DNA from 2 places in the Sporosarcina sp. NCCP-2331 genome. Region 2 is predicted to be linked to the other one. Evidence: riboswitches for the same ligand, from Rfam matches in the RefSeq annotation. Region 2 holds a riboswitch; the other holds the start of a gene.
The links. Region 2 has a riboswitch for lysine ahead of dapA (4-hydroxy-tetrahydrodipicolinate synthase). Riboswitches for the same ligand answer to the same signal wherever they lie in the genome.
Positions count from the first base shown of each region.

Region 1: it holds a riboswitch for lysine, as region 2 does, so the genes downstream of both, NCCP2331_RS13720 (Na+/H+ antiporter NhaC family protein) here and dapA (4-hydroxy-tetrahydrodipicolinate synthase) in region 2, are expected to answer to the same signal.

Region 1 is NZ_BRCD01000024.1:20,812-37,223, forward strand. Features, by position in the region: gene NCCP2331_RS13640 (leucyl aminopeptidase) at 1-1,211, opposite strand, end outside; gene NCCP2331_RS13645 (divergent PAP2 family protein) at 1,366-1,842, shown strand; gene NCCP2331_RS13650 (YuiB family protein) at 1,908-2,234, opposite strand; gene NCCP2331_RS13655 (NAD(P)/FAD-dependent oxidoreductase) at 2,514-3,728, opposite strand; gene NCCP2331_RS13660 (HesB/IscA family protein) at 3,959-4,324, opposite strand; gene NCCP2331_RS13665 (DUF2225 domain-containing protein) at 4,453-5,154, shown strand; gene NCCP2331_RS13670 (NifU family protein) at 5,205-5,444, opposite strand; gene NCCP2331_RS13675 (YuzD family protein) at 5,528-5,854, shown strand; gene NCCP2331_RS13680 (NAD(P)/FAD-dependent oxidoreductase) at 6,014-7,081, opposite strand; gene NCCP2331_RS13685 (YuzB family protein) at 7,222-7,458, shown strand; gene NCCP2331_RS13690 (TIGR01457 family HAD-type hydrolase) at 7,492-8,259, opposite strand; gene NCCP2331_RS13695 (DUF86 domain-containing protein) at 8,265-8,711, opposite strand; gene NCCP2331_RS13700 (YutD family protein) at 8,810-9,127, opposite strand; gene lipA (lipoyl synthase) at 9,147-10,097, opposite strand; gene NCCP2331_RS13710 (MetS family NSS transporter small subunit) at 10,251-10,388, opposite strand; gene NCCP2331_RS13715 (sodium-dependent transporter) at 10,389-11,909, opposite strand; gene NCCP2331_RS13720 (Na+/H+ antiporter NhaC family protein) at 12,077-13,645, opposite strand; lysine riboswitch at 13,802-13,975, opposite strand; gene yunB (sporulation protein YunB) at 14,031-14,798, opposite strand; gene NCCP2331_RS13730 (bifunctional metallophosphatase/5'-nucleotidase) at 14,849-16,225, opposite strand; gene NCCP2331_RS13735 (sulfite exporter TauE/SafE family protein) at 16,231-16,412, opposite strand, start outside.
Region 2 is NZ_BRCD01000018.1:58,946-75,357, forward strand. Features, by position in the region: gene NCCP2331_RS11570 (DUF3887 domain-containing protein) at 1-75, shown strand, start outside; gene NCCP2331_RS11575 (response regulator transcription factor) at 235-921, shown strand; gene NCCP2331_RS11580 (sensor histidine kinase) at 926-2,395, shown strand; gene NCCP2331_RS11585 (DUF5050 domain-containing protein) at 2,457-3,566, shown strand; gene NCCP2331_RS11590 (mechanosensitive ion channel family protein) at 3,632-4,528, shown strand; gene NCCP2331_RS11595 (biotin transporter BioY) at 4,725-5,276, shown strand; gene dapA (4-hydroxy-tetrahydrodipicolinate synthase) at 5,341-6,225, opposite strand; lysine riboswitch at 6,347-6,524, opposite strand; gene NCCP2331_RS11605 (carbohydrate-binding domain-containing protein) at 6,686-8,839, opposite strand; gene NCCP2331_RS11610 (response regulator transcription factor) at 9,035-9,721, shown strand; gene NCCP2331_RS11615 (sensor histidine kinase) at 9,714-11,012, shown strand; gene NCCP2331_RS11620 (polyphosphate polymerase domain-containing protein) at 11,124-11,933, shown strand; gene NCCP2331_RS11625 (DUF4956 domain-containing protein) at 11,902-12,585, shown strand; gene NCCP2331_RS11630 (TRAP transporter substrate-binding protein) at 13,184-14,191, shown strand; gene NCCP2331_RS11635 (TRAP transporter small permease) at 14,376-14,879, shown strand; gene NCCP2331_RS11640 (TRAP transporter large permease) at 14,876-16,156, shown strand; gene hisC (histidinol-phosphate transaminase) at 16,189-16,412, shown strand, end outside.

The sequences.
Region 1 (16,412 bases), on a different contig from region 2:
GCTTCTTCAAACTGCTCATAAAATTCCTCATTGTTCGTCAGTGTACCGGTCTTGTCATTTCCGAGCGCCACAATGACACCGCCGGTCAGCGTCGCGACGTCTATCAGATATTCCGCTCCTGCCTGCTTGGCATAAGTCACAGCGTCTGCCAGCACCAAACGGCCTTCCGCATCCGTGTTCAGGACTTCGATGGTCTTGCCGCTCAATGAAGTGATGACATCATCCGGCTTAAACGCAGCGCCTGATACCATATTATCAGTCGAAGCAATCACTGCAATGACATTCTTCTTCGGGCGGGATTCTCCTATAATGCACATAGCACCCAATACAGCCGCTGCACCGCCCATGTCACCTTTCATACCCACCATGCCTTCACGCGGCTTCAGAGAGTAGCCACCGCTGTCATACGTGATGCCCTTGCCGACCAGACCGACGACGTCAGTCCACTCCTCGGTTGCCTGGTATTTCAGTACAATCAGCTGCGGTTCTTCCACAGAACCCTGATTGACTGCAAGAATCGCACCCATGCCCAGCTCTTCCATTTCTGCTTTGCCCAGCACGTCAATCTCCAGGTCATAGCTTTCAGCCAATTCACGCGCGTAATCAGCCATTTTGGACGGTGTCAGAATGTTAGGCGGGATATTTACAAGCGTCCGCGCTTCATTGACTGCGTGTGCATTGACCATGCCGACTTCTGCTGCAGCTTTGACGCTTTTGTCGTCAGCATTCGAAATGAATGTGATAGAACCTAAAGGCGCATCAGCTTCATTGGAAGTAGTTTTAAAGCCTTCATATTCATATGCACCCATACTGATTCCTTCTGAAGCCAAAAAGGCAATATCTTCGCAGTCCAGCTCTTCATTGACAAAAGGGGCTGTCCAGATTGCAGCAGTTTTCACACGGTCCTGATGAAGCTGCTTTCCTGCTGCCGCAAATAATTCGCGCACCTGCTGTTCAGTAAGTTCCTTCTGCTTGCCTGCTCCGATAAAGTAGACTCTTTTATACATCTGCTCAGAAAGTGCGGGCATCTTCGTCAACTTTTTGAAATTCTGCTGTATATCATGTGATTTGATCCATTCAGGCACCGACGGATGAAACGCTTTCACGAATGCGTCCCAGCCTTCTATATTCTCCGGATGATCGGGTACCCCGATAATGAGTACGTCCACCTCTTGTTGATCAAAGCTTGTTGCAGTTTCAATTGTAATCACAGTTGTTGTCCTCCCTTTTTCATAAGTTTCACTCTACCAGTATAGACTACTGAGTTTATTGGTTCCAATGGCAAGGATTGGGGATATTCATTTCGTTATGTTACGATTATGGTATACTTGTTCTCAATAAACGGAACGAAGGGTGTGGACTCATTTGGCTATTTTTGAAAACATACCGCTCCTCGCAGCGCTGTTTGCCATTTTATTTGCTCAATTTGTAAAAATCCCTATTCATTTCTTATTAACGCGTAAACTGGACTTTGGTTTAATGACTTCAACAGGCGGCATGCCCAGCTCTCACTCAGCAGCTGTTACTGCATTGACAACTGCCATTGCTTTTGAAGCAGGACTGCAATCACCATTATTTGCTGTATCCGCAATTTTTGCAGTTATCGTCATGTTTGATGCGACAGGAATCCGCTATCAGGCGGGCCAGCAAGCAATCATCATAAATCAAATGCGTGCTGATTTCCAAATATTTGTCGATGATCTGAAAGATTGGCCAAAGAAGGATAACGAAACAAAAATGCAGGAATTAAAAACATTACTGGGCCATAAGCCGAATGAAGTATTTTTTGGCGCCCTGACCGGCATTGCGATTTCCATTATCACGTATACAGTCATTTTATAAACATGAAAACACCCGCGGATCAAATGAATCCGCGGGTGTTTTTTCTAATTTGTGCAACCGATGTTTTAAAACATTTGATATCCTTGTTTACGCAAGATTTTCATAACGAAGCCTGCAATAATCGCTCCAACCATTCCGCTGGCCAGAATGACAATGTCCACTGCATGAAGAGACATAATATTCGAGCCCAGCTCGCCGAAAGCATATCCCGGCTTGGTAATGTATTGATACATCGGTACATCATCAATAATGAAAATGACTACAATCGGATAAATGATGGCCATGAGCCACGTCATACGCAACAGCATATTCAGCAAAAAGCCGATGCCGAAGAACATAACAATAAATATCAAGATCGATAGCATCACCTGTGCTATAGATATCGTCTGCATTGTCGCTAACCTCCAGTTCATCACTTCAACATTTTACAGGATGAAGCGGCCGCTTTCAATAGGATGAGACAGAGAACAGTATATGGTGTGAACAGTTGTCATAGATTATTAAAAAATTAAGGCCCTGCAGGTTGTGGCTGGAGTTTGGAAATTTGACTTCATAGTACAAGTAGTGAGCAGTGCTTGGCATGAAGCATAAGCCCGCTTTTTACTTTAACATCGCATTTAGCAGGTTGCATACAAAAAAGCACACACAAATGTGCGTGCTTTTTCTGTTGCTTACAGGAAGTCGAATTTCCCTTTTTTAATTGTCAGGCCTACTCCGCCTACCATGTAGAGCGCGCGGTTGTCGATCATTTTTTTCATGAAGGACGCTTTTGCACCTGTCATTTTCTTATCGAAAACAACACCGATGGCATCAGAATCGCCCAGGGAGCAGACGCTTCCTTTTAGATCCGGTACAAATTCAGCTGTTTGTTTATTTTGAATCAGTGCAATGATATTATTTGCACACATATCACCTTGCTGCATCGCAATTTGTGCAGTTGGAGGATATGGGCGGTTGATTGCTTCATTGATCATGAGCGCACAGTCACCGATCACGAACACATCTTCAAAACCGGGAGCACGCAAGTCTTTATCCACTTTTACACGTGCACGCATATTTTCAATGCCGGACTCTTCAATCAAGCGGTTGCCTCGAACACCGGCAGCCCACACAACCGTGCCTGCTTTAATGAATTCGAATTCATCTTCGCCTTTTTTGATCTTGACGCCTTCAGGTGTTGCTTCTACGACTGGAGTTCCAATGGAGAATTCAATGCCTTTTGCGCCTAGTTGACGAACTGCATATTCAACTAATTCAGGATCAAATCCTGGCAATACCATGGGTGCCGCCTCTACGCACAGAATGCGTACTTTTTCAGCTGGCACATCATATTCTTTACAAAGTTCCGGAACGCGGTTGCCCAGTTCCCCCAGATATTCAATGCCTGTGAAACCTGCTCCGCCGACTACGATCGTCAGACGGCTGTCATCCTTTTCTTCTTCAAGAGACCAAGTAGCAAACTGATATTCCATATGGTCGCGGATCTGACGTGCCGCTTTGACGTTTGCGATGGAAAGTGCATATTTATCCAACCCGGGAATACCGAATGTTTCACCTTCAAAACCAAGCGCTATCACCAGGTAGTCATATGTATGCGATCCGATATTAGTCGTAACGTTTTTATTGGCTACGTCGATTCCTGTAACTTCCGCTTTAATGAATTTCGTTTTATTGCTGTTGATTACGCTTGAAATATCATAGCGCACATCTTCAGGGCTTAATGTGCCGGCCGCTGCTTCATGCAGCCATGTGGACTCGTAATGATAGTCATTTTTATTGATGAGAATAATATCCGCCTCATCCGTACCTAATGATTTTTGCAAATTCACAACGGTCATCAAACCACCGTAACCTGCACCCAATACTAAGATTGTCGGTCTTTTCACGTAAATCGAAACCACCTTTAAGTTTATTAAATGCCGAGTACGTGTAAAATCGATCAATACATAGTTTTACACAATGTGCCGGCATTTAGATTTGATTTGAACTAGCTTTACCTACTAATAGTAGCCCTTTTCGACAAGCTTTTCAACCGTATTCTAATTGTGCAAATAATCAATTATGACTACCAAAAACATGGCGTAATTCGAAGATTTGTTTCAGTCTGAACGTCACATTACTCGCAATCTGCAGGCGCTCCAGCTTTCTGTGCCGTGCGGAATGAAGTACCGCAGCCGCAGTTCGCAATGGCATTCGGATTGTCGATGGTGAAACCGCCGCCCATGAGGGATTCTTTGTAATCTACTTTTGTGCCTTCCAGAATTGCCGCGTCTTCTTTTTTTACCAAGACAGGGATTCCGTGCTGTGTATAAGTTATATCATCATCTTCTTGCTCTTGAGCAAAACCGAGCCCGTATGTTAATCCGCTGCATCCGCCGCCATTGACAGAAATGCGCAGATAAGATCCTTCTTCTTCGTTATGTTCCATCATTTTTTTTACGTGAAATGTTGCTGCTTCTGTAATTTCTACTGGATTGGTCATCTAATTCACTCACTTTCCACGTTTTGTTCTATCATATCAATGTTTTTCATTGGAATGCAAACAAATACTCCGCCCGTTAGGTCTATTTTGCTGTATAATAAGACTTATAAATGAAAGGAATGAGTATCATGGAAATTAGCCCTTTTTATGAAAAGAAAATGCAGTGCATGCTATGCAAAGAGCATTTTCCAACTACAAGAATCCGTTCGCGTCAAGTAAGGGTATCCAAGCACGATACTGATTTTAGACCTATATATGTCAACAAGGATATAAATCCCCTTTTCTATAATGCATCGGTTTGTCCGAATTGCGGTTTTGCTTTCACGGAGGATTTCTCTCCTTATTTTGCCCCCGGAACAAAGGATTTGATTGCACAGAACATTACATCCAGATGGCACAGCCGTTCATTCGGCGGCCAACGAACAAAGGATGAAGCAATCGAAGCTTATAAACTGGCTTATTTGAGCGCCAGCTTCAAAAAAGAGAAACACTTGACCATGGCGGGAATGATGTTGAGGATTGCCTGGATTTATAGAGAAGCAGAAGAAGAGGCGGAAGAAATGCGCTATCTGGAAACATCCAGGAATCTATATATACAGGCTTTTTCTGAAGGTGACTACGTGGGAACGCAGATGTCTGAAACACGTGTTCAGTATATGATCGCAGAGCTTTCTTGGCGCATTAATGACCGGGAAGAAGCCATCCGTAATTTTTCGCGAGTCATCGAAGCTCAAAAAAGATCTACCGAGCCTAATATCATCCAGCTCGCAAAAGATCGCTGGCAGGAAATACGGGAGGCAGAAGCAGAACATCAGCTTGAAAATGAATAAGAGCGGTGCAAAGAAACATTCTCTTTGCACCGCTTCTTTTATTATGAAAATTAAAAGACTTGTTCAACTTCCACTACACCCGGTACTTCTTCCAATAACGCGCGTTCAATACCAGCTTTTAACGTGATGGTAGAACTTGGGCAAGTACCGCAGGCTCCCAACAAACGAAGCTTGACGATTCCCTCGTCAATATCGACCAGTTCGCAGTCTCCTCCGTCTCGCAATAAGAATGGACGTAATTTATCTAAAACTTCTTTTACCGGTTCGTATAATTGAGTATCTGTTGTCATTGTAATCACACTCTCCTTTCCTTATACTTATTATAAACTGCCTAGCAGAAAAAATCCAATAATGATTCGGAGGTTTGATCAATATGTCACAAAAACCAGTAACAATTGAGGTCTATGGAACAGAAATTATTTGTGCGAGCTGTGTCAATGCACCTTCTTCAAAAGATACGTACGAGTGGCTTGAAGCGGCGGTTTCCAGAAAGTATCCCGGCCAGCCTTTTTCGATTACTTATATCGATATCGAGCAGGAGACCACAGATTCCCGCCAAATTGAAATCATTGAAAAAATCCGTGAAGATGAGTACTTTTATCCGCTTGTCATGATTGAAAACGAGATGATCGGTGAAGGTCACATCCAGTTAAAACCAGTTTTCAACGCGATGGAAACACATGGTTACCATGCAGGATAGGTTGATAATGAAAAGTAATAATTGAGAACATCTTTGCCTGTTTCATCGTAAAACATCTTTTATTCCGCAGTCATACAGCATTTGGATGGCTGCTTTTTTGCTAACTGTAAAAGGCAGCTAAAGAAAAACCACCGCAGATGATCGCGGTGGTTTCCATTTTTACCCATTATGCCATTTGTACATCCACAGTAAACCCGATTTCATCAGCCTTGCAATTCGCCCGGTTACTGTGCGGTCCGCCAGATACGCAAACCCTTGTTTCTTTCCTAATGAACCCATGAATCCTTTTAGTTTCAGTTCAGGCATTTTCTCCATCAAGGGCTCGTCTTTCCAGATCAGACGCAGCACTTGAATGATTTGCTCAGCCTGGACTTCTGCCAGCTGCGCACTTGGCGCATGCGTAAGCGCCGCAATATCCCCTACTGCATAGACATTCGGGTAATTTGGAATTTGGTGGTATTGATTCAGCACGACTCGTCCTGAACGATCTTTTTGTATGTCCATTTCCTCAATAACCTGACTCGGCTTGATCCCCGCCGTCCATACGACAGCATCTACTTCAATTGTTTCTTCGTGATTATGAAGAGTGCTCTCACCGACTTTTGTTATGTTTGAATTGGCAACCACTTCTACATTATTCTCGTCAAACCAGCCTTTCACGTAATTACTTAAACGCTCCGGGAAGTCACGCAAAATCCGCGGACTGCGGTCAAACAGTTTAATATTCAGATCCGGCCGGCTTTCACGCAGCTCACTCGCCAGCTCAATACCACTTAAACCGGCCCCTACTATCCCTACTGTTGCCCCTCCGCTCAGTCCGAGAAGAGTCTGGTAGGTAGTTCTGGACTTGCCGATTGTCTGAATGCTTAGTGTATGTTCTGCAGCACCGGGTACATCATGATAATTGTCCACATTTCCCAGACCTATGACCAGATCATCGTATGTCAATACCTGTCCGTCTTTCAGAACGACTTCATTCTGCTCCGGCTTTATTTCCTGAATCTCGCCTTCAATCACTTGTAACTGCTCATGATTCGGAATCGCCACTCGAATATCTGAATCAGGAACCGTCCCGGCAGCCAGTGCGTAAAATTCTGTTTTCAGACTATGAAACGGTGTCCGGTCCACAAGTGTGATTTCCATATCGTCCGGCAAGTCTTTATTCAGCAGACGAAGCAATATGCGCATATTGCCATAGCCGGCACCTAGTAATAGTAATTTCCTCATAATGTTCTCCTTCTATGTCTATATTTCCGCTCAAACCTCATTTGCTATTATAGCAGTATGTGATTCTTTTCACAATATGCCATGTTCATTGACGGTAAACTAAAAAAAGAGTACCATTCCTAATAGGCGAGGTGAGAAAGATGAATCCCATCGTGGAATTCTGTATCAGTAATTTGGCGAATGGTTCCTATCCAGTATTTGAGACATTGGAAAGAGACCCGAACATTGATGTACTTGAGTACGGATGTTTGAGCTACTGCACTAAATGCGCGGATACACTATATGCGATCGTCAACGGTGAACTAGTTGAAGCGGAGACGCCTGATGAACTGACAGCAGCAATCTATCAATTCATCGAAGAGAATCCACTTTTTTAATTATAAAAAGCAGCATAGCCTTAGACGCTATGCTTATTTTTTTGGCCAATCAGCCAATGAAGGAAGCACATAAGTCGGCAAAACCTCTTTGATCAGTACTTCTTCAGCAGGAGTCACACCGGTAGCGACATAAGCAGTATCAATGCCGTAGCGGATGCCTGCCAATATATCAGTATCGTAATTATCGCCGATCAGTACCATTTCCTTTTTCGCATAATTGCCATGCTGCTGAATGAACTCCAGCATATGAGGAGCCGGCTTCCCGACCACAACCGGCTTTGTTCCCGTTGCGGCTTCCATCAGTTGAAGGAAGGAGCCGTTGCCCGGCACCAGTCCGCGTTCTGTAGGGAATCTCTTATCTTCATTGGTCCCGAGAAACTTTGCGCCGTTGCGAATCGCAAGGCAGGCTTCCGACAGCTTGCTGTACGTAATTTGACGATCCAGCCCCATCATCACAACATCGGGATTTTGATTGGTAATCGTAATTCCCTCTGCGTCTAAGGCCTCTTCCAGACCTTCTTCCCCAATCATCATTACACTCGCGCCTGCATAGTTTTGTTTACAGTACCTTGCGAGTGCTATGGCAGAATTCATAATATGATCGACATCCGTCCGTACACCGAAACCTGCCAGTTTTTTCAGCTGTGCAGCACGTGTCAGCGCTGCATTATTCGTTATGAAATATGTCTCTGCATTTGAGGCCTGACATCCGTTGACGAAATCCACTGCCTCTGTAATAGGTTCTCTTCCGCGATACATAGTGCCGTCTAAATCCAGACAATACGCCTTATAGTTTGCCATACCCATTACTCCGTCGGCAGAAACGCAGAAACAGGTCCTAATTCATTTTCCAGGTAATCACGGACTTGTTTCGGAAACTGCCTTAACTCTTCTGACGTCTCGCGGATTGCTTGTTCCACTTCAAATGTTTTCACTTCAGTAAACTGGCGGACGATCATCGGACGAAGTGAAATAAACGCACGCAATGGACCCGCCTGCTCGGGTGTAATTACTTTTTCATCTTCCAGAATATCAATTATATCCTCATAACTGCCGGGGTCTCTCATGATGAAACCATCAATCATTGAATTTCCGACATCAATAATCCCTTCGATTAAACCGTGTGCAATACGTTCAAGGGCAAGCTTGTTTAATTCATTTTGCTGCCAGCCGCTTTCTTTTTCAAAAATACGAAGCAGCTGCTCCATATATGCAAGTGTTTTACTAATTTGTTTCTGATCGACGAAATACATAACGCCTCTTCCTCCCTATTGTTTAACTTCCTCTATCTTATCATATTTTTGCCTGAACAAATAAAAGCTCCAGGCATTTTCAGCCCGAAGCTTTCATTTTAATCTTGTTCTTTTTCCGTTTTTTCTTGCGTCTCAGGTTTAACTTTACCGATTTTCTTCAAAATGAAATAGGCACATCCGAAGTTACAGTATTCATAAATATAATCCTGTACGGTGCTGATTTTCGTTTCGTAGGTAGACTTGGCATTGCGGTCTTCGAAAAATCCCTTTAACCGCAGCTGTCCATAACCCCAATCACCCAGAATATAATCATACTTCAAGAGTACTTCACTAAACCGTTCATTCAGTGCTTCCTCATCAAACCCTTCACGAAACTCTTCCGCTATTTCATATTGCATATTCTCTAAAATAACCATAGTAAGCTTCACTTCCATATTAGCTGCTCGCTTGCTGTTCCAGCTCAAGTCGCTCGTCGCCTTTGCGCTGCTTTTCTTTTGCCGCAGCATTGACCTGCTCATCAGCATGATAGCTGGAGCGAACCAGAGGCCCGGCCTCACAATGCGAGAACCCTTTTTCCATTGCAATCTTACGTAACTCACCGAATTCATCCGGCGAATAATATTTTACCACTTTTGCGTGTTTTTTTGTTGGCTGCAAGTATTGGCCGATTGTCATGATATCGACGTCATGTGCACGAAGGTCATCCATCGTTTCGATGATTTCCTCCACAGTTTCCCCAAGGCCCACCATTAAGGAAGATTTAGTCGGAATCTCCGGGTACATCTCTTTTGCACGGGATAATAATTCCAATGAACGGTCGTATGTTGCACGTGCACGGATTCTTGGAGTCAATCGGCGGACTGTCTCGATATTATGATTTAGAATATCGGGCTTTGCATCCATTAGACGCTGCAGATTATCACGGTCCCCGCCCATGTCGGACGGCAGTACTTCAATGGTAGTAAAAGGATTGCTGCGGCGTATTGCACGGATTGTTTCCGCAAAAATACCCGAGCCTCCGTCTTTCAGATCATCCCTTGCAACCGCTGTCACTACAACGTGCTTTAAGTTCATTAGTTCAACGGATTCTGCTACGCGTTCCGGTTCTGCAGTGTCCAGTTCATTCGGCAAGCCCGTTTTGACGGCACAGAAGCGGCAGGCTCTTGTACATACAGCACCTAAAATCATAAAGGTTGCAGTACGGCGTTCCCCCCAGCATTCATGGATATTCGGGCAGCGCGCCTCTTCACACACTGTATGTAAATTTTTCTCACGCATCAATTTCTTTAAACCTGTATAGTTCTCATTGGTGTTCAGCTTAATCTTCAGCCAATCGGGCTTCTTAATATGCTCTGTCTTTCTTCCGGTTTCAGGTCTACACGACAATGCTACCTACTCCATTCTGTTGATAGATTCTACTCAAGCCAATGTAACATAAATTCTGAAAACCTTCAATTAAGTTCGCCGCTGCAACGAACAATAATATGGTGATTTATTAAAAAAACGTCTGCAGCGAAATACGCTGCAGACGCCCTGCGGTCATTGTTCAGTTTTGTATTTCTTTCTAAACTTTGACAAGACAGTCGCATAGAAGATGCTTAAAAACAGACCACCCCAGATGATCGTGACACCAACCAGCATCATGAGTATAGCGGAGCCGCTCATTCCGTTATCCATTTAAAGCCCTCCTTTATCTTCGTCATAATCTGATGATACCCGTGTATTGTCTTTCCACTTGAATGCAGTGAATACGATGGACATGACAAACGCGCCAATGGCAACCGGCCAGCCAATCGTCCATAAGAAAGAAGTCGGGTACCCTTCATAGTTTTCAGCGATATTATCTTTGATCAAGAAGAACATCATGGTCCCCAGTAAAAGCGGTGTAATGACTGTCAATGACACTTTCCACCACCAGCCAAGACGGATATCTGAAACTGCATTGGCATGTTGTTCGAATACGCCAAGCTTTCTGAATACCCATGCCAGAAGGATTACTTCCACCAGACCGATTACAGCAATACCGAATTGGTTGATAAAGTAATCTGCTGCATCAAGGAAATACAGACCGCCATTTGTCGCGTACAGCATAGAAATTGCTGCAGAAAGTCCAACACCGATCGTAACAGAACGGCGTCTTGAAATATTGAATTTATCCGATAATCCCGCAATATACGTCTCACAGATCGATATGAGTGAGGTAATACCTGCAAGGAGCAGCGACAGGAAGAAGAATGCGCCGAATATCCCATTGAGACCCGGCATCTGATTGATAATTTCCGGGAACACAACGAATGCCAGACCTACTCCCGCCGCCGCAACGTCTCCGACATCCACGCCCTGCTGAGTCGCCATGAACCCAAGCACCGCAAATACTCCAATACCCGCAAGCAGCTCAACAGATGAGTTGGCAAAGCCAGTAATAAACGCGTTATTTGTGATATCCGATTTCTTCGGCAAATAACTGGCGTACGTAATCATGATCGCAAAGGCAATGGATAAACTGAAGAAGATGTGCCCGTATGCAGCTACCCACACACGAGGATTCGTCAGCTGCTCCAAGTCCGGTTTAAAGAATGCATCCAATCCAACCATTGCTCCGTCAAGTGTGATCGCACGGATGACGACGAATATGAAAAGTATAAAAAGGACAGGAATAAATATCCGATTCGCCAGCTCGATCCCTTTCTTGACACCGCCCAGCAAAATAACGAAACAAATTGCCCAGACAAGCAGAAGCGGTAATGCAACTCCCCCTACCAGCCCTCCGACATCCCCCGGATTATCCGCTAATTTCAGGACATCTCCAAAGAAGAAACCTTCAGGATCTTTCCCCCACTGCAAATTAAAAGAGTAAATTGTATACTTCATTGCCCATGCAATGATGACCGCGTAGTAGGTGGAAATAACAAATGAAACAAATATTCCCCACCAGCCCAGAAATTCCGTCTTTTTACCGCCTAAACGGAAAAAGGAAAGCGGTGCGGATCCACGGTACTTATGTCCGATTGTGAATTCCATGATCAAAATCGGAATACCTGCTGTCAGCAATGCGAATAGATACGGAATAAAGAATGCTCCGCCGCCATTCTCATATGCGACATACGGAAAGCGCCAAATGTTTCCAAGCCCGACCGCAGAACCGACCGCCGCCAAAATAAAACCAGCTCTCGTTCCCCACTGCGAACGATTTTCCATACTGCTCTCTCCCTTCAAAAATATTATTTCACAAAACTTAGCACCATTCACTTTTTTCTGACAATTCAAGTTCTGTATATTTAGTATAAACAGTACTTTTCAACATGTCAAAACATTTTTTTAGACTAAGAGAACCATAGTATCGGCACTCTTAGTCTAATGTGAGTTTACGCTGTGTGTGCCTGCCGCTGTCTGCCTTTGGCCGTCCAATACGTAAATAATACTATTAAAATAATAACAACTGCTGCTAAACCAATCCAAACTGAACCTGTCAATCCAAGGACGAAATATCCTAAAGCAGAGACACCTGCCGCCACTAGTGCATAAGGCAACTGGGTAGCTACGTGGTCCATATGATTACATCCTGCCCCTGTAGACGACAGAATGGTCGTATCTGAAATCGGTGAACAGTGATCACCAAACACTGCTCCTGCAAGCACTGCCGCTAATGCAGGCAATAGCAATTCAGGTGCTGCATTGACCATGATGGTTCCTGCAATCGGTAATAGAATTCCGAATGATCCCCATGAAGTTCCTGTAGAAAATGCCATTAACCCTGCCAGAATAAATATCAATACAGGCAAGAAGGCTACCGGAATATTCAATTGCTCCACCATAGTAGACAGAAACAGACCTGTATCAAGTGTAGCGATCAATTCTGTTAAACCCCAAGCGAAAATCAAGATCAGAATCGCAGGCATCATTGCTTTCAGCCCGCTGATGAACGCACGGCCCATCCAAGAATAACTTGCCGTATTATTCACTTTCATTTGCACCATATATAAGACCATCGCCAGAACTGTTGCCGTGATACCACCAACCACTAATGATTTCGGAACATCTGTATTCTCGAAGATTGCCCATATATCGAAAATGCCCGCTTCTTTATAGCCCGTGTAGATCATCATACCGAGTGTGACCACAATCAGCGTCACGATCGGGGCTACCAGATCACGTACTTTTCCATGTGTATGCTCGGGAAACTCTTCCTTAAGCTGACCGGGAATCTCTTTATCTGGATCGTAAAGCAAACCTTCGTTGGAAGCACGATCCTCATGCTTTTTCATTTCAAAAAAGTCATAGTTCGTCCAGGCGAAGAATAAAACCATGGAGAGCGTCGCAATCACATAAAAATTCATCGGCGCCATCATAATGAAGGCGGTCAGAGGTGAATAGCTGACTGCAGCTGTTGTCCCCAGTATAAGTGCCAATTGCCCGATCAGGAATGCGCCCCAGCTGGAAATCGGCGAGACTACACAAATCGGAGCAGATGTCGAATCAATAAAATAAGCGAGTTTCGCACGTGATATTTTATGCTGATCCGTAATCGGTCTCGCAATCTGACCAACTGCCAGTGCATTAAAATAGTCATCCACGAAAATAGCGATTCCGAGAATCATCGTCAGCAATTTCGCTCCGCGTTTCGTTCGGATGCGTGTCACCGCCCACCTTGCAAATGCTGCGCTGCCGCCGGAAAGGCTGACAAACGCTGTGATGACACCAAGCAATAATAAAAATAGCATAATAAATATGTTATACGTATTTAGTCCGCCATCCCAAAATGAAATCGTCATTGCCGTCCAGACATTTTTCAATGTCTCCACGGGAGAAAACGACGCGATGAGCAAGGCCGCTGAAACAATTCCCGCCCCCAGCGACAATAATACCCTCCTCGTAATCAATACCATGACGATAGCGATAACAGGAGGCAAAATGGATACCCACGTTCCAATCATATCAATTCCTCCTCTTCTAATTGCCAGATCATATCGACCATACAAAAGGATTAAAGAGCAAAAAACCGGCTCCGCCAAGTTATACAAACGTGTAGGAGTCGGCTAAATTAATCTGCGGATCATTCATTATATACTGAGTGTCGATGCGGATCATCTGGCTATTGTAGCTCTCCATACATTTCGCTGTATGACAGTGTCATTCCTTTTTGAAATGACCCCAATCTGAGAAGTTGACCCTTCCCAAACTTCGGCACTGTCTCCTTTCACTTGCGGTCATGGATGTCACTCTCTCGCAAGATACTTATAAACAATGCAGCCTCTACGTAAGTCTCGATATTCTTCTATTCTCAGTGTAGCAAGAATCGACAGTGTTCACAATACCCATTTATTCGTAATCCTCCAAAGGCACTTCAACCTGTGCCGGCATCTGATCCCCCTTCGAATAAATTTGCGGTACCTTGCCTCTGATTAAACCGATGGCCACAGGCATTTTCTGTTCCACAACACTTTTGCTCGTCGCGAGCGGAACGATGATCTGTACATTCACTTGGAGCACCAAGTTTAATTCCACATAAGCATTATTGATGCCGAATTCCACTATATTGTTTTCCACTGTCGCATGCACCTCTCCCACAACGTGAAAACGAATGGGGATTTTCGGACCGAGATTACCGATCAACGGAATATTAGTCGCTTGACCGAGCGGCACAAAGAACACGATGCCCTGCTCTTTTTGCATCATTTCAGGATTATATTCCAAGTCGCCAAGCGGAGGCAGCATATCTAAATCTCCGCCTTCTGCACGTTCCAAGTGATCTTCTACCAACTGATGCATTTCCGCCATGACTTGCTGAATAATTTCCGCATTGAACTTCGTTGTCACTGTGTCTCTGGTTTCATCCGGCACATTTTCAATGATTTCATTGATATCATACACACTTGAAGAACGCGCTTGAATTGCTTGGCTGATGACATGGCTGGCAATTTTTTGCGTTTGGATTTCTGCATAATTAGTATAAATCGGGGTCAATTGTTTATTGACTGTATAAAAAAATAAGGCGACTGCCACGATGATGGTTGGAATGATAAACCGCAGCCAATTTGTCGCCTGCCGCGTTTTTCTTGGTTTTTTTTGATTTGTATAAAACCGCATAAAGACGCCTCCTGCTTCACTTTATGCGAGTCAGGAGGCGTGCATAACTATCAGTCATTAAAATATTTTCTTCCATACCAGCCGAGGACATCGCGGAGCATTTCAGGCATGATATATTGCTTTGGCGCTTCTTTTAATGAAGGAAAGAAAAAGCCGAATGTGAACATATCAAGCGTCGCGAGGCTGTAGCTTTTTCCTGCTTCCACCGCCCGATTGCCGGCAAACAGCTGCTCTTCAGAGTTGAGGAACAGATGCTCATGAAGCACTGCCCCCATGAATGTTCCGCGAAATCCTAACCCTTTAATCTTCATTTCCGTCCACTTCGGATCCAGTGACTGTTCATAAACTTCCAGCAGCTCAGCGCCGTCAAGCGTTACGATGCAAGGATTGATCGGATGCGGCAGTAAACGATGCAGATCGCCCTTCGTCACCCATCCTTCATTCAGACTCCCCATAAATATCCCTGCGTTGAAAAGAGCACAATCTGCTCCTGTATAAGCGACTAACGCACGGCCGAAAAACGAGGAAAGCGGACTGTCGCCTGTCAGTTTTTGTGTTAAGGGAGACGGATTATAAAATACCGGAACGTGCAGCGCATCCTCTCCTGCAGCCAGGTAGGCATTTACTTGCTCTACATCTTCTGCTGTCTGTTCCATGGTATTTGTCGGAAAGACTTCTGCTTCCATAGAAACTACTTGATTTGTTATGCGGTCCACATTTACAAGGATATGGCCCACATAATGCCCGAACTTCTCCGCCGCTCCGATCAGTGTGTCATCCGACCATTCTCCATTTGGCAGCAGATGGTGAGTGTGGGCGCCTAAAACGATATCAAATTCCGGACATTCTTCCGCAAGCAATCGATCTTCATTGATGCCTAAATGAGACAGGCAGACCACTACATCCGACTCTTTCTTCAGCTGACGGGCAATCTGCTGCAACTGTTCACGCGGCTCTATAACTTCCCAGCCAAGCTGGCGATAAAAAGCAAAGTAAGGCGCAGTCGCTCCGACAATTCCGATTCTCACGCCGTCTGATGTTTCCAGAACTTTAGAGGACTTGGCCCAATATGGCAGTTTACCGTTCAGTTCTCTTAAATTACACACCAGAACTTCGAATAAAGCATCTTCGTACAATGTATTCAGCGCTTCCTTCGACATCGTAATCCCTTCGTTGTTGCCGATAGTTACCGCGTCATATCCTGCTTCATTCAATAGTTCCACATTGCCCTTGCCTTCGGTTCCTTCCGTGAAAGGGTGCGAGCGGTCCACATGGTCGCCGACATCAAAGATGAAACAGGCTTCTCCTGCATGTGCAGCCTGCTCTTTCCGCTGCTGCAAAAAACGTTTAATCTGCGGCCAGTTTTCAAAATGGCTATGTATGTCGTTAGTGTGGTAAATATGAATGGTAGCAACTGATTCTTCCATGTATGTCAACCCCAGATCCCCTCATAAATGGAACGTAATCCAAAGACGAGTAAAATGATGCGTATGACCAAAACCAATGTATCTGATTTCATTTTGCCGTTCAAATACGCCCCTAGCATTCCGCCGAAGTAGGCGCCGGGAACTACTGGAATGGTGTAAAGCCATGGGACGTGCCCGAGTGAAATAT
Region 2 (16,412 bases):
TATACAAAAGACAAGCGTGTGTATGAAATTACATTCGATGATCAGCAGCGATTAGCTGCTTTGTATGTGAAGTGATAAAAATAATGAATATAAAGTGTCTGGTCTGCAATCCATTTGATGTCCATTGCAGGTTAGGCATTTTTTGTTCTGAATTCACATAATCAGCAACATCTTGGCAATAACTTTCTAGTAAACTGGAGTAAACGTACTGTAAGAATAAAGGAGATTGAAACGATGGAGATCGATCGAACGATTTTGATCATTGAGGATGAAGAATCCATATTAGATATCCTTGCATATGCAATTCGCAGGGAAGGATTTCGTGTGCATGGCGCAGCGACAGGTCAGGAGGGGCTTCATCTGTTTGACGGGATTGCGCCGGATCTGGTCATTCTTGATTTAATGCTGCCGGATATGACTGGATTTGATATTTGTAAAAAAATCACAGCGGCAAGTAATGTGCCGATTCTTATGCTGACTGCAAGGGATGATATCGTGGATAAAATCATCGGCCTTGAACTTGGGGCAGACGATTATATGACCAAGCCTTTTGATGTACGGGAAGTGATGGCCCGTGTCAAGGTGCTGCTTCGGCGTCAAGAGAGAATATCACGGTCCTCGTACTTGAATGTTAATGAACAGATCCAAATCGAACCTCGTTCTCATACGGTTTTGAAGGATGGACAGGCCGTGGCCCTGAAGCCGAAAGAATATGAGTTGCTGCTTTTATTTGCGCAGAACAGAAACCAGGTGTTTTCCCGGGAAGAAATTCTCGATACCATTTGGGATTTTTCATATGACGGCGATATTCGAACGGTCGATGTACATGTGCAGCGAGTGAGAAAAAAGCTGAATGACCCTCGCTTCCCATCCGTGATTGAAACGGTTTTTGGTATCGGATACAAGATGAGGGGAGAGTAAGCGAATGAAATGGACTATCCGAAAGAAATTCCTCATCGGCTACTTTATCCTGTTTACCCTTGCCGCATTTTTAGTGCAGCAGATTATGAAAGATTCATTGGAAGCGAACAGTCAGGCGCTGATTGAGAGTGATATGGCAAAACTGCAGCATACAACACGGGAATACAGTAAGCAGTTTGTCCAGATTCACTCAGCTCAAAATAATTTGATAACGGAGTACGGCAGCCGGATTGCTCAGGAGTTGAGCAAATTACAGAAACAAAGCGTGGCGCTCTACGGTCCAGATGGGAGTTTCATCTATGAGACGGTTCCGGTTGATCAGCCGCTGCTTATAGAGAACCAGGTATATCAAACGAATAGTCAGGAAGCAGATTATCCTGAATTGAAGGCTGCATTTGCAAACCAAGCGTCATTTACACAGCAAGATACAGATAAAGGAACGTTGATTTATTTTGCTTATCCTTTATATATCCAAGATGAATTTATTGGTGTTCTTCGTTTTACAGCAGATTACACGGATCTTTTTGAACGGAATGAAAGTGTCGTGAGAAGTTTTACTGTCCTCATCATTTCACTATTTATCGGAGTCTTTTTAATTTCATTCGTGATTACAACGCAGATCACGAAGCCTCTGACCCGGTTGACGAAAGCAACAAAGCAAGTAGCAGAGAGGAATTACCACACAAAAGTGCGCGTGAATTCAAAAGATGAACTCGCAGAGCTAGCGGCCAGCTTCAATGAAATGCAGCATCATATTGAACAGCATATTGAAAGAGTCGAAGAAGAGAAAGACAAAGTTCTGTTGCTTGAGAAGACGCGTACTTCATTTTTCAATAATGTTACACATGAACTGAAAACTCCCCTGGCTACGATCTCTGGCTACGCACAGATCATTGGTGAACCGGAATTTGATGATCCTGATTTTTTACGTAAAGCGACGGAAAAAATTAGGATGGAAAGTGAACGGATGAATCGGATGGTGATCGATCTAATTGAACTGTCGAAAAGTGAGTCAGATATCGTTAGAAGAGAGCAGAAGCCAATCCATATATTGCCGCTGGTTTCTTCAGTTTGTGAAGATCTGAGCATCAAAGCTAAACAACAGCAGACTGCAATTAATATAGAAGGCAAAGATTTTATCGTCCTTGGAAATCAGGATGAGCTTCGGCAAATTTTCATTAATGTGATGGATAACGCAGTTAAATACGGCATTCCGGGTACGGCTATAGTTGTAAAGCTTTCTGCAACGACGGTAACAGTCAGAAACGCATGCCAGCCAGTACCTGAAAAAATTGCAACGCATGTCTTTGAGCCGTTTATTCACACGAAAGGACTCGGCAGCAGCGGGCTTGGACTGACCATTTCCAAGCAGTTGACGGAAAGGCATGGCGGAACGATTTCTTTTGAGGATCAGGGAGGAATAGTGGATGTTTCAATTGTTTTTCCACAATGGCAACAAGACGGCAACAAGTGAGGAAAGATTGGCAATATCCTTTGTGTAAGCTGTTGTTATACACAAAGAGGAGGAAGAAAATATGAATGGGAAAACAGGTAAAGGACTACTGTTGGTTGCTGCAATGAGTTTGCTTTCGGGAGGATGTTCCATGCCGGGAGAAGCAAAAATGCAGGGAACGACGGTTGTAATCAATGAAGACGTGAAATTAGAAAGTGCGCTGGCTGACGGAAGCTTGGAGGTTGAAAGGCAGCCGGATATTGAAGTGGTGAAAAAAATCTCTCATGCGCCTTTTTATCAGCCTATCAACAAAGACGTGGTCACATACAATGAAAACGGTCTGCTGTATTCATTGGATTTATCGCAGGGGACCGAAAAGAAAGTAGCGGATCGTGAAGCATTTATGGTTTCAGAGAATGGCAAATGGGCACTTTCTTATGATGATAAAGCGCGAGAAGTATATGCCCATAATCTGCAAAATGGAGACAAAAAGTTGCTAAAAAACGCTGGACCGGATGAAATCTTATTTGTAGATGAAGACATTTTCTATTATCACTATAAAAAAGAGATGATTGTCCGGTTTGATCCCGAAATCAATCAGAGTCAGACATGGGGGATGAGCGGATTTCAAGATTATGTACTGAATTATATAGAGAAAGAAAATGATGTCTATTATATTGTTGCGAGCAGTGAAAAAGATGGTTATGGAATCTATCGACTTCAGGAAGACGGTACGATTGAAAATGTATTTAGTTTCCAAGGAGAGGGAAAAGAAATGAGCAATTTTTCAAGACTTCAAGATGGTTCTTTTCTTTTTGAAGGAATGATCGATAGTGAATTGGGGATTTTTTATTGGGATAAGCAAACTAAACATGTGGAAAAGCTATTGGCGGGCGGTGAGGATGAAGAAGGTAAGTGGAACAGTACTTACAAACTTTCGCCTGATGAAAGCAAAATTCTGTATGATACGCCCGTGCAAGTTGGCGGCGAGTACCGATCCAATGTCTATATGGCGGAACTGGTGGACGGAAAACTGGTCAATAGCACGCGGATTATGGAAAACGTGGACAAGTATGGCGTGATTTCATACTCGGGGGGCTGGAGCGCGGACTCTAAAACGGCTTATGTGAAAACAAGTTTGGGAAAGGAAGATATCGTAGGAAACATCGCGGTATTTCAGGTGAAAGAATAGCAAAACCCTGTAAATTTGAATTTCAGGTTATACTAATGGCAAACAGTAAATAGAGGTGTTCAGCCATGCCAGAATTTTTAACAGAATATTTATCCGGACTTGCGGATGGTCTTTCCTCTACATTGAAGACGCCGGGCGCTTATTTGAATAAAATAGCACTGTCCGCTGTAATTCTCTTGATTGGGCTATTTCTGCATTCAGTGTGTAAAAAAATGATTACAAGCAATGTCCGTGACATGAAACGGAGATATCAGCTTCGCAAGGCGACTAAACAAGGTATCCTAACATTGACTGTCATTGCCGTCCTATTCATTTGGGTGCAAGCAATTAACGCCCTAATATTGATCTCTCTATTGATCGGCGTGTTTGTCGTTTTCATGGTCAGGGGAATGACGACTAATATTATTGGATACTTTGTGATGAAGTATCAACAGTATCTGGAAGTAGGACATCGCATTGAAATTAATGGAATAGTCGGTGATGTCATTGATATCAATCCAGTATTTATCAAGTTGCTGGAAGTGCGTAATAATTTATCTTCCGACTCTCATACGGGCCGTCTAATCAAACTGCCAAACAGTATTATTTTCGATGAATCAATGAAGCTGATTGGTGTGAAGAACGAATTTCTGTGGCATGAAATTAAATACACTCTTGCGTTTGACAGCGATTGGCAAGCGGCTGAAAAAATCATGACAGATGCAGGCAACAGGTACTTTGAGGAAATGCTGGTACCGTTGATTGGAAAAAACTTAACCTTATCCGAAGAAAAGGAAAGATTACAGCCGGTGTTTTCAGTGGATACAAATGATGCGGGCATTATATTGACTCTTCGATATGCAGCAGATTATAGAAATGGTACAAGTATGAAGACCGCTCTGCAGCGAGAAATGCTCTCTAAAATCAGCGAAAATGACCGAATCGCATTTGCATCGTTTGATGTGCGGATTTTTCCGGAGTAAGACTTAGCTAAAATACACCGCATCCTCATTTGCCAGACGCTGTCTGACGAGAGAGTGCGGTTTTTGATTCATGTCTCGCTGAAATAAAAGATATGTGTTAGAAGTTACAATTAGATAGTTGACACAAAAATAAGTCTGCTATAAAATAATCGTTAACTGATATTATATTAATGTTTACTAAAGGGGATTACGGGAGATGACTGAATCAAGTTCAAGATTAAAAATGTTGATTGTATCTGCATTATTTGCAGCAATTATAGGGATCATGGCGCAGCTGACCATCCCGTTGCCGCTCGTTCCGATTACAGGACAAACACTGGCAGTCGGGTTAGCCGCAACTATTTTGGGGTCTCGCTATGGAACGATTTCAGTACTCGTGTATTTGATGATGGGGGCTGTAGGGATTCCTGTTTTTTCGGGTATGTCTTCAGGATTGGGTGTCATCTTTGGCCCGACAGGCGGTTTCCTGATAGGATTTATTCCGGCGGCATTCCTTACGGGCTACTATATGGAACGCACTAGTTTTACGTTGCCGCAAGCAATAGTTGCAAATATAATTGCCATGTTCGTTACGCTGATCTTCGGAACAGTTTGGCTGAAATTTGTGGCTGAACTATCTTGGACAGCTGCATTTATGGCAGGATTTGCACCGTTCTTAATTGGCGGTTTCATCAAAGCTATCCTGGCAGCATGGGCTGGAATTCTAGTCCGAGGACGTCTGCTGGCTAATCGGTTATTGATAGCCTAAGTTAAAAGGGACACCTGATTTACAATGAATGATTCATTGTAAAAAACAGGTGTCCTTTATCGTTTTATAGTACAGTTGCTTTACGCAAGTTTAAAACATTTTTCAAAGACTGTAAATTAGCTTCAGGCAGAGGCAGAATAGGCAATCGCACGCCGCCAACCGCTACGCCTTTTAAATTCAACGCAGCTTTAACTGGTGAAGGATTCGGTGCAGAGAACATTTCTTTTATGATCGGCAGCAGACGACGGTGTTGCTGTGCCGCTACTTGAAGGTTTCCGCTCTTGAAATTCTGAATCATCGACTGCATTTCATTGCCTATGACGTGTGCAGAAACGGAGACGACACCTGCTCCGCCGATAGCAAGAACAGGAAGTGTCAGCCCGTCGTCACCACTGTATAAGGTGAAATTCTCAGGTGTAGACTCAATGATAGCAGCCATCGCTTCTAAGTTTCCACTCGCTTCTTTCACAGTAACGATATTCGGCACTTCAGCCAGACGGATAATCGTTTCCGGCTCCATATTCACAGCACTGCGTCCCGGAATATTGTAAAGCATGACAGGCAAAGCAGTCGTGTCAGCAATTGTTTTGAAATGCTGATACAGACCTTCCTGACACGGCTTATTATAGTAAGGCGTAACGAGCATGATACCGTCTACTCCTGCGTTTTCTGCATGCCTTGTCAGTTCAATAGATTCTCTCGTACCGTTCGTGCCTGTTCCCGCAATTACCGGAACTCTTCCTGCAGTTATTTGTACTGTGAACTTGAATAATGCCACTTTCTCTTCAAGTGTCAGTGTAGGGGATTCTCCTGTAGTGCCTGAAATCACCAGGCTATCTGATCCATTGGCAATTAAGTGATTGATCAAGTTTTCCGTGGCTGCGAAATCAATTTCTCCTCTTTTATCAAAAGGAGTTACCATAGCTGTTACAATCTGTCCGAAATTCATCTGTTCTCCACATCCTATCTTTTTATTGAAAAAACATAGAGGGTGGAGGGCGAGTTGATCATTGAACGCAAAAAGCAGCAACGAGGGTCGCTGCTGCTTTGAAATAACGAATTATTTCTCTGCATAAGATAGCCCTCCATATAGTCGCCTATATGACAATTCTGCACTTATTCAGCCCAGAACCAGCCTAGAGAAAATGAGCTCTCTTCAGCTTCGGCAAATTCCCCTTTCTACAATCTTCATCGGATCTCATCATCCTCAGATTGTGTACTGATGGTCTTTGCGCCTCTATCCTTACTTCGAAGTTTTCGAAATAAGAGAATGTTTAATTACCTAACACTCTACCTGTTATCTGAAGTAAATGCAACCTTTCTATGAAAAAAGCAGTCGATAGGCTTCAGGATATTTCCATCTGGTACAGAGAGTAAACGTAATAGCATGCATACAATATTCATTAAATCTATTGCTTTGGTTTGTCTTGTGCATCAGGAACTTTTCGCTGAGGAAGCTCTACCCCCAATTTCTCCAGTTGTTTTTTTGCCTCTTCCGATGTAATGGAACCATCTCTTTGCTGTTCCAGAATGCTTTGGACTTGTTCTCTTGTCTCTTGATCTAAATCAGCAAATGGATCTTCCTTTCCCTGAGGCGGCAGTTGTTTGTCCCCGTGATTTTGCCTATCTTCCGGAGGCTTAGCGCCATCCGGTGCTCCTGCTCCGCCTTGATCCATACCACCGGGTCCGCCACTTTTCGCGGTGGTTATTCCAGATTCATTAAGCCATGTGACAGAATCGGAAATCAAAAACTCTGTTGTTTTTTCCCCTCCTGAATAGACTCCATCTTCATAAAGACCGTCACTTTCTTTGCTGGAAGATGTTCCTCCTGAAGAAAGAGTGTAGGAACCATCTTTTGCTAAGTCAGCTGAACTGATGACGATTGATTGATAATCTTTTTCGGGTGCAAACGTTACGATATTCTGCCCTTCACTATCCTCTAAATGAATCAAAGTTCCTGCCGTTTGGGTTTTCGGATAGCTCATCAAGATGGTATTCTGAGTTGATTCTTCTGAAGTAGCCATCGCCATCCCGGAACTTCCTGCAGCAATCAATACACCGCCGCTTATCTCAAAATCTTGGTCATAATCCAAAGCGCCATTGCCGTTATTCGTTGGCCCATTAACAAGTACTGTACCGCCTGTCATCGAAATGGAACCATTCGAATCAAGTCCGTCTCCGTCTGCATCGACATAAATATAGCCTCCGCTAATCGAAAGCAGACGGTCAGAAGCAGCTGTTTGTTGTGCAGTCTGATCTGAGTTCTCGCCGCTGCTAATATTAATGCCGTCATCTAATGCCTTCAGACGAACTTTTCCGTCTGAGATAGTGATCGCTTCACTTTCTATCCCTTCATAACTCTTCATGATAGCGATACTGCCTCCTTTGATCAGGATGGACGTATCTGCGTGAATTCCGTCATCACCCGCAGCCACTTGTAAATCGCCGCCCGTAATCGTGATAGAATTATTGCTGTGAATTGCATCGTCAAATGAATCAACAATAATTTTTCCACCACCAATTGCTACTTCTTCATTAGCCTTCAAACCTTTTGCACTCAGAGTGGAAGAATCAGTGCTTTCATCTTTGGTGTCAGAATCCATTTCTCCCGGTGCCGCCCGATCCATTCCGGTATTCTTTATATTTTCAGAACTGCCGCCTCCTGAAGAAACAGTGAAATCTCCGTCCGCAATCAGCAGGGAAGTCTCTGCTTGAATGCCATCGTCAGCCGCCAGAATATCAAAGGTGCCTCCTTCAATCGCAATGATTCCTTTTGAAACGTCTTGATCATTGGTTGATTTCATTCCATCTCCGTCTGCTTCAATATGAATACGGCCATCTTTTACAGCGAGGAGGTCCCGGCCCAGCATACCGTCGTCAACAGCATGAATCTCCATGTTGCCGCCCGTGATTTTTAATTGGTCCTTACTAGTGATCCCGTCATTAAAATTAGCATTGACAACAAGCTTTCCGCTGCCATTGATTGTCAAATCATCCTTACTGAATAACGCGGCATTCGGTTCATCTTCCTCTGAATTCTCATACACATAATTTTCACCGTCAGATAAGATATTTTCAGTACCTTCTTCTAATGAAATCACAGTTTTCTTAGCTTGTTTTATATAAATAGCAGAAGAAGTAGAAGAATGAATCTCTGCTCCATCCAGTACTAACCGAACTATGCCGTCGTCTTCCGTCTCTACGATGATTTGTCCGTCATCTAGCTTGCCTTGAATCGTATATACGCCTGCCGACTTGATCGTCACTGTATGTTTGTCACTGATTACGACTCCATCACCTTTTGAACTGGCACTGCTGCCGTTCAACTGAATAGACGTGGCATTTTCCCAATCCGAATAAAAATCTTCATCGGCATATTGCACTTTCTCGCTGCTTACACTCGCTATTTCCTGATTGCCGATCGTACACAAGCTTTCGGCTTTAACTACAGCCTCGCTTGTATTTTTCACGCTAGTCGAATCATTGCTGCAAGCAAATAAAAGTGATGTGCACAAAAGAGAGGCGGATATCTTCATAAATCTTGATTGTTGTTTTCTCATCATTAAGCTCCTTATCCTGAATAAGATTTCATCTAATTTGTAAGACGATATTTTGCTGTGATTCCTATTATTCAGGTAGAACCTTAAACAAACCTTAAAAAATGATATGTTGATTTAAAGTTTTCTTTTATTCGAGTTAGTTTTATAATCGTACGTAACCAGAAGCGACTGTGAGTGATGAAATGGGAGGAGCACTATATGAAACTGCTGATCATTGAAGATGACAAATATCTTTCTGAATCAATTTGCGATATCACTAAGGAAATATTCGATGTGGAGCAGGCGTACGATGGGGAAGAAGGTCTGTTTCTTGCAGAACAGAATATTTTTGATGTCATTATCCTGGATATTATGCTTCCTTATTTAAACGGCTATGAAGTATTGGATAATTTACGAAAGAAAAATATTACGACTCCAGTCATTATGCTGACAGCCAAAGACGGAATTGATGATAAGATTAAAGGTTTTAAGGTCGGAGCGGACGACTATTTGGTGAAACCGTTCCACCGGGAAGAATTGTTATTGAGGCTCGAGGCCATGGTAAGAAGAACAGGTGGTTTATTTAAAGAAAATATCCTGACATTTAAAGAATTAGATCTGAATATAAAAAATAAAACTGCCGAGATACGCGGGGAGACCCTTAAGCTGAATGGAAAACAATTTGATTTGCTGGAGTACTTGGTGAACAATAAAAATGCTATTTTGACAAAGGAACAGATATTTGATCGCATATGGGGATTTCAATCTGATACTTCTACAACGGTGGTCGAAGTATACGCCAGCAATTTACGGAAAAGTTTAAAGGCATTTGATTATGATCAATACATCAAGACTTTCCGCGGATTAGGTTATATGCTGGAAGACCGCGGTGAAGGAAATGTTTAATAGACTAATCTTCAAGAAGCAACAGCTGACATTCATGTTTCTTAATTTGATCGCATTTACAGTGATTTTTACGATTTTCAGCATTATTATTTTCAGCCAAGTGCAGAACACGCTATTCTCAAAGACAGACGAAGAACTTTTGTCATTTAAAGAGAGATTGACCGGCAATAATCCGGAAAGTCTGAGGCTGCCTCCTAAAGAAGGTAACTTAAACCCGCCTGCACGGGCTGATGAGAGGCAAAAAGGTATGCCGAATCCACGAATGATTGTCATTCATTGGGATGGGTCCGGGAATATTCTGAATGAAGATGAAATCGGGACCTTATTTTATGAAAATTATCTAGCAAATTATACGTTGGACAAAACGAATTTGAACGAGATTACAATGACGAAAATCAGTGATCTGTACCACTTCAGATACATTCTTTTTGAAGATCGGAATGATCAGGATCAAACGGTCTATACACAGTTACTGGTGAATGTCGATGCAGAACAAACGATTATTGCCAACTTTGAAAAACTGATTATTATCTGCTCGGCGATCTTTATCGTTCTTTCTATTTCTGCGAGTTTCATTTTATCCAGAAAGATGATGAAGCCCATCATTCATTCATGGAACAAGCAGGCAGAATTCGTAGAAAACGCGTCACACGAACTTCGAACACCTTTGACGATTATCCAGAATAAATTGGAACTTCTTCTTACGGTGCCTCAGGAACGGATTGCAGACCGTTTTGAAAATATCGCGTTAAGCCTATCGGAAACGAGACGTTTATCGAAACTTACTTCCGACTTATTGACTTTGGCTCGAGCGGATTCTGCAGAGACGCAAATAATAAAGCAGTCCATTCATTTGGATTCATTCATCCAGAATATATGCACGCCTTATCAGGAAATAGCCGAATCACAGGAAAAGCATTTTACGCTAAGTTGTCACAGTCCTTTTGCGATAGAAGCGGATGAAACACGCCTTCATCAGCTGATAGTGATTTTATTGGATAATGCCTTAAAATATACAGGCGAAAACGACAGGATCAGCGTGAAAACCTATACGGAAGATCTAAAAGCAGTAATTGAAGTCAGCGATACGGGAATCGGTATCAGAGAAGAAAATATTGGCCATGTGTTTGATCGTTTTTATCGGGAAGACAAAGCACGGACTAGGGAAACGGGAGGAATGGGACTGGGATTATCCATTGCTCAGTGGATTGTATCGATGCACGATGGGACCATTCAGGTGAAAAAGAATCAGCCGGCAGGTTCTATCTTTATAGTCAAGCTGCCAAAGTAAGAGATCACATAGTGTGATCTCTTTTTTAATACCGAATTTCTTTAAGGTTCATTTAAGGTTCGCCATTTAGTATAGGTTTTACAGAAACACAGCAAAAAGGAGCAGATGACTATGGCGATTGAAATATTCAGCAGAAAAGAACAAAAATACTTGATCACTCGACGCCAATACGCCGAACTGACAGAACAGATTGGACCTATTATGCGTAACGATAAAAATGGAATCGACGGAAAATACTTGGTCACTAGCTTGTACTTCGACAATGCAGAGAAAGGAATTTATTTCGAGACGAAAAATAAATTGAAGTATCGGCAGAAACTGCGCTTGCGTGTCTATGACGATGCTGATCTCCACAGTACAGCTTTTTTTGAGGTCAAACAGAAACATCAGAAAGTTGTCAATAAACGACGGATGCTGCTGCCGCTTAAAGAAGCCTACCGTTACCTTGAAGAAGATGGCCAGGCTGGGCTAGACCAATATGAAACCTCAAATACGCAGGTCTTGAAGGAGATAGATTATTTCCGAACGTTCTATCGCTTACGTCCCGAAATGGTCGTATCATACAGCCGGCATGCGCTTCACGGCATCCATGATTCCGGACTGAGAATCACGTTTGATTTTGATTTACGCTGCCGCAAAGACGATCTGCATATCGAAAACGGCCCCTACGGAGAGTACTTCATCGACCCCGATCTTGTCGTATTAGAAGTGAAAGTTGATCACAGCGTGCCGCTTTGGCTTGCGCGTATTTTACAGGAGCTACAATGTGAACAGCGGAGCGCCTCGAAGTTCTGTACGAGTATGGAATTGCTGAGCGGAGATGTATTGCCGCAGGCTGACTATTTGGAACCGAAAGAATTAAAAGAACCGATTACAGGAGGAATAGAAAATGGATCAAATCACGAACTTGTTTTCATCTAATGGATTGGAAGGAAGCCCTACCATGTGGATGAGTATTACCGCGATGGCACTGGCTGCTGTTCTCAGCTTAATTATTACGAAAGTATACCAAATTACGTTTAACGGCGAACGTTATTCGCAAGCCTTCGTTCACACGATTGTTATGATGAGTGTGGTCGTATCGGTAGTTATGAACGTCGTAAGCGATAATGCAGGCGTCGCATTTGGTCTATTCGCTGTTTTCTCACTCATCCGTTTCCGGAGTGCTGTCACGAACGCTAAAGATATTGCGTATATCTTCTTCGGATTATGTGTTGGGATGACTGCCGGACTCTTTCAGTTTCCTCTTGCCATCGCGTTGACGCTGTTTGCCAGTCTGATTTTCTACCTTCTGTACAAGGTCGATTACGGCAAAGGGAAAGATACGCAAATTCTAAAAGTGACCGTCCCTGAAAACTTGAATCACGAGAATCTATTTGATGATATCTTGAATGAAAAAACAGAAGCGTATCATCTTCGTCAAGTAGAAACGACAAACTTAGGAACAATGATTCTTTACACCTTTGCAATTCGAAGCAAAGTGGAGACCAAAGATCAAGAGCTGCTGAATGAAATTCGCGTGCGCAATGCAAATTTGAAGGTGTCACTTTCCTATTTGGAGATGCGGGACTGAGTAAAAAAATGAATATCTGCAGAAGAAATGATTTCGTATTAAATAGAAGAAAGATCCTGCGCCCATTCAAATTCTCCAATGATGGTGAAAGTCTTTTTAAAGTAAACTTGCTTAAAAATAAAAGTATTGATTGAAACAGCCCCCTCTTGCAAAAATGATAATCAAGAGAGGGGTTTTTTATTGTGATTTTGTTTACTCATACTGGAATGCTAATATGGATAAATAAAATGGTTCCTACAATTATAGAAATACATAAACCTGACTTTCATAATGAAGAACTTTCTTAATAAAGTCTAATAACGTATTCTGATAAATAGCCAAAAACTATAACTATATACAAAAAAGCGATTGGTAATAGTTAGACGATTAAAATATACTTGCGGTAAGGTAATAGAAAAGTATGAAAGTTTTTACAACAACAATCACTGTAAAGGAGGCTCTTGAATTATTATTGCGCATTGTTACCTTATATTACCTTACCTGAAATTAAATGGTGAAATGTAAGCGGTTAAATTTCCTTATAATAACAGAATTGATTAACACTAGTTTAGCAGATTATTAGACTAACTATTTTTATAAATAAAAAGGGGGCAATAATATGTGGAAGAAAATGATGATGGGTGCGGCGATGTCGCTGGCACTGATAGCAGCAGGTTGCGGCAGTGATAGTGAGAAGGCGGATGCCGGTTCTTCAGACAAGAAATATAAAATAACGATTTCAAACTCAGTAGAGGAAGATTCAGCACTGCACAAAGGCTTGATGGAATTTAAAGAAGTGGCAGAAGATAAGTCAGATGGCAGACTGCAGGTTGAGGTGTTTTCAAATGGTGAACTTTATGCTTCTGAACGAGAAGCAATCGAAGCAGTTCAGGCAGGAAATATTCAGGCTGTAAGCCCCGCGACTGCACCATTGACGAACTTCGTTAAAGAATTTATGGCGCTCGACTTCCTGTTCGTATTTGATGACGTAGATGATGCAAACGGCAAACTGGATGGCGAGCTTGGAGATATCTTGAATGCAAAGCTGGAAGAGAATCAGCTGAAAGGTTTAGGCTGGGGCAGTGCAGGAATGACACAGATGACGAACAACGTAAAACCAATCGAAACAATTGAAGATTTCAAAGGAATGAAGCTGCGTACTATGGAAAACAACATTCACTTGGACAGCCTGAAGGAGCTTGGGGCAAACCCTCAGCCATATGCATTCGGTGAATTGTATTCGGCTCTTCAGCAAAATATCTTTGACGGCATGCAGACGACAGGTCAGTTGATCGAGAGCTCAAAAGTGTATGAAGTTCAAGATTATATGACAATCATGAATCACTCATTTACTGCAGAAGCACTTGTAATGAACAAAGCGTTCTATGATTCACTTCCTGAAGATCTTCAAAAGGTAGTCGATGAAGCAGGCGAAGCATTTACGAAGCACGAACGAGAAGTATCTGTTGAGTACGATGCGAAAGCAATGGAGCTTTTGGGAGAAACGCTGAAAGTAAATACGCTGCCTGAAGAAACAAAACAGGAAATCATTGAAAAGTTAAAGCCGGTATATGATAAGTACGAAAAAGAAATCGGTCATGATTTGATGGAATTAATTAGAGAATAATAGTATAGTCAGACAATTTATTCCCGGTTATCATACATTTTGATGATGGCCGGGTGAAATTTTTCTCACTTTCTTCGGTTAACGAAATGATTTACTGTGCCAGGCGCAAACACGTTTCCAGGGCAGATAGGATAGACGAATGAAAACACCACGCTGGATATTGAATGAGTGGAGATGGTAAACATTGAAGAAGTTTTTACGCTTTATTGAAAAGTTTGAAGAAATATTCTTGGTTACGACGATGGCAGCCATTTTGCTGATGATTTTTTCCCAGGCTCTTTTCCGTTACTTTTTCGGCAGCGGTATTGTATGGGGAGAAGAATTTGCGCGGTATGTCCACGTTGCACAAGTGTGGATTGGTTCCAGTTTAGCCATTAAAATGGGCGGACATATCCGGGTAACTTTTTTGAGGGATTTAATGAATGATAAATTTAAAAAAGTTTTAGATTTATTATCTACATTTTTATTTTTCGCCTTTATGGCGTTTATTACTTATAAGGGTACGTTTTTTATTTTGCAGCTAATAGAGACCGGCCAAAAAGCCCCTTCAAGTGGAATTTTAATGGCGATTCCATATTCTGTAATCCCTCTTGGAGCTTTTTTCATGGCGCTTAGACTTATCCAGCAATTCAGAGGGATTATAAAAGGAGAACTGCTCGAAGAAGAGATTGAGGGGGTGGAACAATGACAATAGCTGTATTATTTATCAGTTTCTTTGCTCTTATGCTTATCGGCGTTCCTATCGCGATATCTCTTGGCGCATCAGCATTGTTCACAATGGTTTTTGCAACAGATCTGCCGCTCGGTTCCATTGTGCAGCAGGCCTTCACTTCTCTTGATTCGTTTTCATTACTGTCGATTCCACTGTTTATCCTGGCAGGTGTGTTGATGAGTTCAGGCGGAGTTTCAAAACGTCTTCTGCACTTGGCAGGCGTTCTTGTCGGATACTTAACGGGCGGTCTGGCCATCGGTACGGTTCTTGCCAGTATGTTCTTTGCAGCAATCTCTGGTTCAGGTCCTGCGACGGTTGCAGCGATCGGTTCATTCATGATTCCCAATATGGCGAAAAAAGGATATGACAAGCCGTTTGCTGCTGCCGTTACTGCCACTGCCGGCTCCATTGGAGTTATTTTACCGCCGAGTATTCCTTTTATCATGTTTGGGATTGTGGGCGGCGTATCCATCGGCGCACTGTTTTTAGCAGGTATTATACCAGGGATACTCGTCGGGCTGGCGTTAATGTTCGTTTCGTATCGGACAGCGAAAAAGCGTGATTTTCCTACTGAAGGTAAATTCCCGACATTCAAGGAAGTGCTGAAGGCAATCAACTATGCGAAATGGGCATTGCTGATTCCGGTAGTCATACTAGGCGGTATATACAGCGGGCTATTCTCTCCGACAGAATCTGCGGCAGTTGCCTGTATGTATGCATTGTTTATCGGATTGTTTGTCTATAAAGAACTGACATTAAAGAGTCTCTACAGTGTATTTTTAGAAGCAACCCTGTTGAATATACCGGTAATCATCATCATCAGTTTCTCTATTTCCTTCGCATATTTGCTCAGTATCGAACGGATTCCGGCGACGATTGCGCATTTCATCACAGGAATTTCTGAAAATATGATTATTACGATGCTGCTGGTCAGTGCGTTCTTGTTTGTAGTAGGAATGTTTATTGACACGATTTCTGCAGTGGTTATTCTGACACCTATTTTGCTGCCGGTGGCGGTAGCGGTAGGCATTGATCCGATTCACTTCGGCGTCATCATGGTCTGTAACCTGGCTGTCGGTTATGTTACACCTCCGCTTGGAGTAAACTTATTCGTTGCTTCGCATATCAGTAAAGTTTCAATTGAACGAATCAGCCGTGCGCTTGTTCCGTTTATCGTTGCGATGCTGATCATTATTGTTATCATAATTGCGATTCCGTCACTTTCTACATTCTTGCCGGGATTGGCGAAATAATTACATCATAGAAGACAGGAGCTGTATTTCAAATGAATTGGAGAACCAGTGTAAAAGATATCGCACCATATATACCGGGCAAATCGATTGAAGCAGTAAAGAAGGAGCTGCAGCTGGAGGAAGTGCACCGTCTTGCGTCTAACGAAAATCCGCTCGGTCCTTCCCCCAAAGCAAAAGCAGCGATGAAGCAGGCAATTGAAGAAGTGCATTTGTATCCGGATGCATCTGCGACAAAACTGCGTGAGCATCTGGCAGA